Regions from separate parts of the Actinomadura scrupuli genome, predicted to be linked through region 2. Evidence: riboswitches for the same ligand, from Rfam matches in the RefSeq annotation. Region 2 holds a riboswitch; each other region holds the start of a gene.
What was found. A riboswitch is a leader RNA that binds a small molecule or an ion and turns the genes downstream of it on or off. The one in region 2 is predicted to bind cyclic di-AMP.

Region 1 (2,192 bases), on a different contig from region 2:
CGCCACCACCATCACCACCACGGCGGCTGGGGCGGCGACTGGAACTGGAACGGCGGCTGGGGCAACGGCTGGGGCGGTAACTGGAACTGGAACAGCAACTGGAACAGCAACTGGAACGGCTGGTGACCGCAGCGCACTGACCCATGACGTCTCGGGGCCGGGAGGCCCCGAGACGGGCGTCAGGCCACGCGCGCCGCTCCCGAGAAGGGCATGCTCGCCAACGGGCTGATCTTCACGACGTCACCGGTCTGCGGAGCGTGCACGAAGTTGCCGTTGCCGATGTACATCCCCATGTGGTGCAGGTCCGCGTGGAAGAAGACCAGGTCGCCGGGGCGTAGCTGCGCGCGGGTGACGTGCACCCCGGCGTTGTACTGGCTGCCGGTGTAGTGCGGAAGGCTCACACCGACCTGCGCGTAGGCGTACAGGGTCAGTCCCGAGCAGTCGAAGCCCTTGATGTTCGCCCCCTGGGCGACTCCGTAGGTCGGCCCGGAGGCCGAGCCACCGCCCCAGGAGTACGGGGTCCCCAGCCGCGCCAGTGCGGCGTTGACGGCCTTCATGGCCTTGGCCGAGGCGCCGCCCGCAGCGACGCTCGGAGCTCTCTGGCCGGGCGTAGCGGTCGACTGGCCGAGCTTGCCCCGGACCTTCTTCAGCGAGCTCTGGATGCTCTTGAGCTTCTGCTGGGAGGCCACACCGAGGCTCTTCACCTGGGTGGCGCGGTCCTGGGCCGCCTTCTGCGCCCGGGTGGTGGCCTGCAGGACCTGGAACAGGTCCCGGACCTGGTTGGTGCTCTGCGCGGTGAAGTAGTTCAGCGTCGCGGACTGGTCCAGCAGCGCCTGCGGGTTCTCCGCCCCGGCGAGGGACACCGCAGGGTCGATGCCGCCGTTCTTGTAGCTCTCGGCCGCCATCTGCGCGACCTTGAGCCGTACGGCGTCCAGACCCCGCTGTTGGGACCGGGCGTTGTCCGAGGCGGCCTTCGCGGCCTTCTGAGCCTGTTTGAGGCGTACCTGCAAGCCGTTGTACTGCTCGGTCATCTTCTCGAGCTGATCGGCGAGCTGCTTCTCCTGGGCGGTCAGCTCCTTGCGCGTCGGCTTGGGCTCGGCCTGCGCGGGGGTGGACGGCAACAGGGTGATCGTCATGGCCACGGCCAGCGAAACGCCGCCGAACCGGGACAGCAGGGATCGTACGGGGCGCGTTCGCTGCAACGCGCAGCTCCTCTCCTCGACCGCCTACCGAGTTAGCTGACGGGTTCGGACCGGAGCAGGCCCTACCGCTCGACGATGAGCGGATTCACCCCAGGTAACACTGGGTCCCCGGTTCCCGGCGGCACGCGGCCGGCCGGAATTCGGCGGTGTCGCCGCTGCTCTGGGGGGAGCGCGGGGCGGCGACTCCTACGGAGCGTAGGGGCCTGAGAGTTCGGACGCTACCGAAATGCCAGTTTTAACCCAACCATTCTTTGATGTGCATTGACAGGCGATTGATACTGCATGCCTGGTCATCGAGTGGCGGGCCCTCCTGCCTGCGCCGCCACGACCACGGGTTTGCGCACGTCAGAACCGGCTGGGATGCTGTCCGACGGGCCTCCGCCTGACACACCTTCGCTGTCACGGGCACTGGGCCCAGGACGATGTGCCCAGTCCGGCGGTCCTCGGGCGGTCTGGGGGACCACTACCGTAATGTGACGGCGTGACGAATCTTGCGACCGGATCCGCCCGTGGCTGACGTGGCCGCCGGGGCGGTACGCTCACGCGCCGGCGATGTCCAGGAAGCCCAGGGGATGGCGGAGAAGGACCTTCAGCGAGTGCAGCCGGCCGGTTCCGTCCGCTCGGCCCTCACCCTGCTACGCGGCGCCTCCGCGAGCTCATCGATCTCTCAGGTCCTGCTGGCCATCGGGGTCACCGCCGCGGTGATCGTCCTGGGCCTCCTGAACCTCGACACCGTACGGGCCGGGGGCACCAGCCTGGCCGGTGCGGACATGCAGTGGCTCACCCTGGCGGTGGTCTCCACCGTCGCCCTCTGGGTGGCCGGGACGATCACCCAGTTCGGTTCCATGCCGGGGTTCCCGCCGGTCGGCCGGGTGTTCGCGGTGCAGGTGGCGGCGTCGTTCGCCAACCACCTGCTGCCCGCCGGCTCCGGAGGCATCGCCGTCAACGTGCGGTTCCTCCAGCGGCACGGGCTCAGCCGTGGCGCGGCGG
Region 2 (2,192 bases):
TCGATCGTGTCGGCGTCGAACGTCCAGTGCGCCGTGAGCATGGCTTCACCTCCTCGAGAAGCCCCACTCGTTCCCACACGCTGACACCGCACACCTCCCCCGGCAAGACGGGTGTCCGATTCGGTCACGGTGTCCGATCGATTTCGGACCCGACCGCCATGGCTCGATCCCGGCTTGATCCCATTGCTCGATCCCATGGCTCGATCATTGGCTTGATCACTGGCCTGCCGGTGGCCCCCGGTGACCCTCCGGGGTCAGGGCAGCGTGAGCGGCAGGTGGGCGGAGAGATCGGCGCGGGAGCCGCTGGCCCGGATCCGCCCGTCGTAGAGGGCCTCGGCCCATTTCGCCCGGCCGGTGGCCAGTGCCAGCCAGGTCGGCGCGTCCATCTCCACGACGTTCGGCGGGGTGCCGCGGGTGTGCCGCAGTCCCTCGACGCACTGCACGGCGGCGTAGGGCGGGACCCGGACCTCCACGGATTTGCCCGGTGCGGCCGCCACGAGCACGTCGAGCAGGAAGCGCACGGCGGCCTTGACGATGACGCGGTGAGGCTCGGCGCCGGAGTCGTACGCGGCCAGCACCGCGTCGAGGGAACCGCGCCGCAGCGCGGCAGGGGTTTCGGGACCGGCGTACGGCGGACGGCCGAGCTCGGCCAGCTGAGCGTCGAGTGCCGCCCGGGTGAGAACCCGGCTCTGGGAACGTGACATCGGGCTGGACCCTACCGACTCTTGTGGATCGGGACTCGGCGGGATAACGATGACGCTACTCTTGGCCGAGTCGAGCATGATTCCTTACAGTTCACTGTTATTCGATCGGTGACTCGTCGCCACCCGGGCGGCAGGCTGATCGGCGTAGCCGAATCCCGCCCCCACGGGAACCGGGGACCCAACGTTATCTGGGGTGAATCCGCAGCTCGCTGCGGTAGGGCGCCTCCGGCCCGAACCCGTCAGCTAACCCGGTAGGCATCGAGGAGAGGAGAGCGTGTGCAGCCCCCCACCTCCCAAGAGCCAGAGGTGTGCCCCCATGGCTCCCCCGTACGACGCCGTGCCGGCGCGGTTCTGCTGACCCTGATCGGCGCGTTCCTGCTGGTCCCTTCAACGTCCGGTGCCGCCACCACCCCCTCCGCCCTGACGCCCCAGGCTGCGGCGAGCCCCGGTAATTCTGACAAATTGGACAAGCTGTCCAAGCAGATCAAGGCGCTGGAGAAGAAGTACGGCGACGACTTCGCGCAGTTGCGCGATGCCAAGTGGGCCGCCGAACAGGCGCTCAAGAAGTCGAGGACACTGCAGGAGGATCTGGCCGGCGCCCGTGTCCTGGTCGCGCAGATGGCCGCCTCGCAGTACATCAGCAGCGGCGTCGACCCCACCGTCTCCATGCTGTCCACCGACGACCCGTCGGGGGTCCTGGACGGCGCCACCCTGGCCAGCCATCTGAGCCGCAACCGGGCCGCCAAGGTCAACCAGATCCAGTCTCTGATCAACCAGCAGGACAAGGCCCGCAAGGAAGCCGTGGCCAAGATCGCCGGGTTGCAGAAGAACATCAAGGACCTGCAGGGCCAGAAGACCCGGATGCAACAACTGATCAACAAGTTCAAGCCGTCGTCACCGCTGATCGGGGCGAGCGGGCTCACCGCCCGGCTGATCAAGGTCCGCAGCGAGGTCGACACCCGGTTCGGCCCGTTCCCGGTGATCGGCTGCCTGCGTCCGGGCGACCCGCAGGACCACGGCACCGGCCGTGCCTGCGACTTCATGGAGAGCACCGGCGGGAGCATGCCGAGCGCCGACCGGATCGCGCACGGCACCCAGGTGGCCAACTGGGTGATCGCCAATGCCTCCCGGCTCGGCGTCAAGTACGTCATCTGGCGCCAGCGCATCTACGACATGCGCAGCCCCGGCTGGCGGGCCATGTCGGACCGCGGCGGCATCACCGCCAACCACTTCGACCACGTTCACATCTCGGTCTTCTGACCGGGGAGCCCGACGACGCCCGAAGGCCCGGCCGGAGATCGGCCGGGCCTTCGGGCGTTGCGAGCCTGCAGTGGCTCGCTCAGTTGACGTAGCGGGGCAGGGTCGCCTCGTGGGACTCACGGAGCTCGGCCAGCGAGATAGAGAACAGCGGCTGCCCGTCGGCCGCCCCCTGCACGGTCAGCGTGTCCCCGCCGACCACACCGAGCGGGGTCACCGGCACCCCGGCCT
Region 3 (2,192 bases), on a different contig from region 2:
GTGGTGCAGGTCGGCGTAGAAGAACACCAGGTCCCCGGGCTGCAACTGCGAGATCGACGAGATGTGCGTCCCCGAGTTCCACTGGCTGCCGGTGTAGTGCGGCAGGTTGATGCCCACCTTCCCGTAGGCCCACATGGTCAGCCCGGAGCAGTCGAAGGTGCTCGGCCCCGCGGCCCCCCAGACGTAGGGCTTGCCCCGCTGCGCGAGGGCCAGCGCCAGGGCCCGCTGGGCCTTGCTCGATCCACCGACGATCGGCGGCAGGTCGGCGAGCTGGGTCGGGTCCTTCTTCGCGATCTTGTCGCGGATGCCGCCGTACAGGTCCGAGAGCTTCTTCTTGCGCTGGTCCAGCTGGCTCTGCAGGGTCTTGACCTGGTTGGCACGGTCCTGTGCGGCCTTGTGCGCCCGGACGGCGCCCTGCATCGCCTGGGCGAGCGTCTGGACCTTGGTCCCGTCCTGGGCGGCGAAGTAGTTCAGCGTGGAGGCCTGGTCGAGCATCGCCTGCGGGTCCTTGGCGGTGGCGAACGCCACCGAGGGGTCCACCCCGCCGTTCATGTAGCTCGTGGCGGCGAGCTGGCCGACCCGCTGCTGCACGGTCTGCAGCGCGGCGTCCTGCCGCTTGGCGTTGTCCTGGGCGACTTTGGCGGCCCGGGTGGCCTGCTGGTAGCGCACCTTGAGGCCGTTGTACTGCTCGGTGAGCTGCTCCATCTGGTCGTGCAGCTTGGAAGCCTGACCCTTCAGGTCCTTGATGCTCTCCGGTGGCGGCTTCGGCTTGGCGTGGCCGGCCGTGACGGGAAGGACCAACGAGATCGCACAGAAGGCACCGACGACGGCACCGACCCGGGTGCGGAAACGCGGGGGCCGGTGATGGCCACCCGATTCCGTAGCTGGGCGTGCAGGCTCCACAAAAGCTCCTCTCCTCGTCCGCCTACCGGGTTAGCTGTCGGGTTCGGGCCGGAGTTAGCCCTACCGCTGGACGCGACCGGTGCGGGGAACACCGGAGGCGCTGTCACGGATTCACCCCAGGGAAGGTGGGTCCCCGGCTCCCAGGACGCTGGGTGCGCCCCCTGGACTCGGCGGGTCCGCAATCTCGAGAGCGACTGCGGACATCAGCGTCGGACATTAACGGAGTCTGGCGTGGATGCCAACCGGAACATGCGAACTCGCAGGTGGAAGCAGTTCAGTGATCAAGGGGTGCTGATAACGAAACCGTCCTGTGATGGGATCGGCCGCCCCCTCGGGCTCATCCGGGCTCATCCGGGCTCCGGGGCGAAGGCCGGTCACCGGACCCAATACCCTCGGGTGATTGTGGACTTCACCATCAGGCGGGCCCGGACCGCAGATGTTCGCTCGATACGGCGGCTGGTCGGTATGCAGTCCGGACAGGGCCGCCGGCTGCTCGCCAAGAGCACGGTGACGCTGTACGAGGACGTCCAGGAGTTCTGGGTGGCGGTGGACGCCGAAGACCGCCTCGTGGGCTGTGGGGCCTTGCACATCATGTGGGAGGATTTGGCGGAAGTCCGTACCGTCACGGTCGATCCCGCCTCCAGGGGACACGGGGTGGGGCACCATATCGTCGGCCGGCTTCTGGAGACCGCACGAGAACTGGGTGTGCGCCGCGTGTTCTGTCTGACCTTCGAGGTGGAGTTCTTCGCGCGGCACGGCTTCCAGCCGATCTTGGGGACTCCGGTTTCCCCCGAGGTGTATGAAGAGCTTCTCCGCTCTTATGACGAAGGCGTCGCGGAGTTTCTGGACCTCGACCGGGTCAAGCCGAACACGCTTGGCAACACCCGAATGCTGCTCCGTCTGGAGGAGACACAACTGTGAGCCAAACCCCCTATGGCGGGCCGTACCCCCCAGAGCGGTCGGGTCCGTCTTCTTATGGGCAGCAGCCCTATGGAAATCAGCCCTACGGGCAGCCCTCGTACGACTCCTACGACGGCGGCTATGTACACGTGCCTTCGGAGGCGGCAGATCTCCCGCTGGCGTCGATCTGGCGCCGTGCCGGGGCCCGGCTCGCCGATGCCGGACTGACCTGGGCCGCCGGTTTCGCAGTCGTGTTTCCCATCACGCTCGGCGCCATCGGGGTTCAGAAGGAGGGCGATCCCTGGTCGACCCCGATTCTGGTGACGACCTTCATCGTCATGTCCGTTCTTCCGTTCATCTATGAAGCGGTCCTGCTGACCATGTCCGGG
Region 4 (2,192 bases), 420 kb from region 2:
AGGTTGTACGCCCCGGGTGGCCCGGCGCCGACCACGGCCGCACGGACGGCCGCCGCGACGTCGTCGTGGTGGACCAGCTGGAAGGGCATACCGGGGTCGAGCAGCACGGGCCGCGGGAGGGGCACGGTGCCGAGCAGCCGGCGCACCGGTCCGGGCAGCCGCTCGGCGGCCCGCCGCCAGGGCAGGCTGCGCACCAGCAGCGTCGCCTCCGGGCCCGCCACGATGCACGGGCGCAGCACGTACACCTCGAGCTCGGGGGAGAAGGCGGTCACCTCGCCCAGCATGGTCTCGCAGGCCGCCTTCTGCTGGGAGTAGTAGTGCAGCTCGGAGCCGCGGACGGGCACGTCCTCGGTGATCGGCACCGGGTTGTCGGCGTGGTAGCCGTACGCCGCGAGCGAGGAGGTGTAGACGAGCCGGCTCGGCCGTGCCGCCGCCACCGTGGCCTCGAAGACGTTGCGGGAGCCCTGGAGGTTGATGTCGCCGGTCTGGTCCCGCGAGCCCAGGATCGCGAAGGCGAGATGGACCACCACGTCGGCGTCCGCGACGAGCTCGTCCACGGCCTTCCGGTCCAGCACGTCGCCCTGCCGGTACTCGGTCCTGTGCAGGCCCAGCGCGGCGGGGTCGAACGGCCGCCGGGCCATCCCCACGATGCGCGCCACCCGGTCGTCCCGTTCGAGAGCGCGTACCACCGGCATGCCGATCTCACCGGTCGGCCCGGTGACCGCGACTGTGAGCCCCACGTCCGACCTCCCGTGCCCGGGTCGCCATCTCGATAACAGAGAGAGTAACCTCCCGCGCCGCGGATTCGCTGGTGAGGACGGGTCGCGCCGCATACCAGAGGTGATCGACATATGCGTTCTCGTTACCCTTTCTTGACCTCCGTGTTTAACTTCACGTACATTGCGCCGAGATCGATCCGTGACCTATCTCGCGCTTCGAGAAGTACGTAACGACCGCCTAACCCTGAGACGCGGTGCGTCGAGGGGGCCGAGGACCCAATGGTCGGAGTTTCCGGGGCCGTTCCTGGCCGACTCCGTCGGGGTGAATCCGCCAGGTCGTCCGGACCGTCAGGTGCCGCGATGACGCGTGCGGTAGGGCGAACTCCTGGCCCGAACCCGTCAGCTAACCCGGTAGGCGGCACAAGGGGAGCCTTATGGATGCAGTGGGGCAGAAGCTGCTCGACGTCGCCAGGACGCAGCTCGGGTACACCGAAAAGGGCGACGGCTACACCAAGTTCGGCGACTGGTTCGCGAAGAACGTCGATGCCCAGCACGACTCGTACTTCGTGACGGCGCCCTGGTGCGACATGTTCATCGCCTGGGCCGCGGACAAGGCCGGGGTCGCCGGCTCCGTGGGCCAGTTCGCCTCGACCCAGGAGCACGCGGCCTGGTTCCAGCAGCAGCACGCCTGGGGCACCAAGCCGCAGCCGGGTGCGCTGGTGTTCTACTCCTGGTCGGGGTCGAAGAGCATCTCCGACATCGATCATGTCGGCCTGGTGGAGCGCGTCGAGGGCGGCACCCTGCACACCATCGAGGGCAACACCGAGGGTGTGCACCTCATGCGCCAGACCCGGGACACCGATGCGGTCGTCGGCTATGGCTACCCGGCCAAGGTGAAGGTCGCGGGCGCGTCCTCTCCCGTCGAGCAGTACGTCCCCCGGCACGCCGCGCCCGCGCCCTCGCTGGAGACGATCCTCAACGACGCCCCGCCCGCCGCGCGTACGGCCACCAAGGCGCTGTCCGCCGGGCACCACGAGAACGGCCCGCTCTCGGGCCACGAGGTGGCCCTCTCGGGGCTGGCGGCGGTGCTGCTGTGCGGCAGCCTGGCGCTGGCGGTCGGCAGGACCACCGCAGCCAAGGTGCCCGCCCCGCCGGCGGTACGGGTGCGCAAACGCGGCCGTCACCACCGGACGGCCCTGCCGGTGAGCCTGCCCGCCGAGATCACCGCGGCCGATCTGGACGCGGCCGAGGCCGGCACGGTCATGATGCCCGCGCTCACCCTGGCCGCCGCGGCCGAGGCCGAGGACCGCGCCTTCTGGGGCAAGATCGCGGAGTTCGAGGACGACCAGGAGCTGGCGTTCTGGAACGACCTGCACGCCGCCGTCGGCCGTCCGGCCGAGACCCCCGGCGCCCTCGGCGGCGCGTACGTCCCGGACCGGTCGTACGCGAGCTGACGGCGCGCACCTCCCGGAC

Region 1: another riboswitch for cyclic di-AMP. It lies ahead of ACRYCC_RS38900 (C40 family peptidase); the one in region 2 lies ahead of ACRYCC_RS08010 (coiled-coil domain-containing protein).
Region 3: another riboswitch for cyclic di-AMP. It lies ahead of ACRYCC_RS00285 (NlpC/P60 family protein); the one in region 2 lies ahead of ACRYCC_RS08010 (coiled-coil domain-containing protein).
Region 4: another riboswitch for cyclic di-AMP. It lies ahead of ACRYCC_RS09920 (CHAP domain-containing protein); the one in region 2 lies ahead of ACRYCC_RS08010 (coiled-coil domain-containing protein).

Annotation. Positions count from the first base shown of each region.
Region 1 is NZ_JBPCCU010000012.1:246,216-248,407, forward strand. Features, by position in the region: gene ACRYCC_RS38895 (hypothetical protein) at 1-126, shown strand, start outside; gene ACRYCC_RS38900 (C40 family peptidase) at 180-1,202, opposite strand; cyclic di-AMP (ydaO/yuaA leader) riboswitch at 1,208-1,358, opposite strand; gene ACRYCC_RS38905 (lysylphosphatidylglycerol synthase transmembrane domain-containing protein) at 1,712-2,192, shown strand, end outside.
Region 2 is NZ_JBPCCU010000002.1:63,442-65,633, forward strand. Features, by position in the region: gene ACRYCC_RS08000 (LamG domain-containing protein) at 1-41, opposite strand, end outside; gene ACRYCC_RS08005 (sterol carrier family protein) at 255-704, opposite strand; cyclic di-AMP (ydaO/yuaA leader) riboswitch at 841-977, shown strand; gene ACRYCC_RS08010 (coiled-coil domain-containing protein) at 981-1,964, shown strand; gene purL (phosphoribosylformylglycinamidine synthase subunit PurL) at 2,044-2,192, opposite strand, start outside.
Region 3 is NZ_JBPCCU010000001.1:62,212-64,403, forward strand. Features, by position in the region: gene ACRYCC_RS00285 (NlpC/P60 family protein) at 1-801, opposite strand, end outside; cyclic di-AMP (ydaO/yuaA leader) riboswitch at 907-1,086, opposite strand; gene ACRYCC_RS00290 (amino-acid N-acetyltransferase) at 1,306-1,824, shown strand; gene ACRYCC_RS00295 (RDD family protein) at 1,821-2,192, shown strand, end outside.
Region 4 is NZ_JBPCCU010000002.1:484,117-486,308, forward strand. Features, by position in the region: gene ACRYCC_RS09915 (NAD-dependent epimerase/dehydratase family protein) at 1-740, opposite strand, end outside; cyclic di-AMP (ydaO/yuaA leader) riboswitch at 945-1,152, shown strand; gene ACRYCC_RS09920 (CHAP domain-containing protein) at 1,154-2,173, shown strand.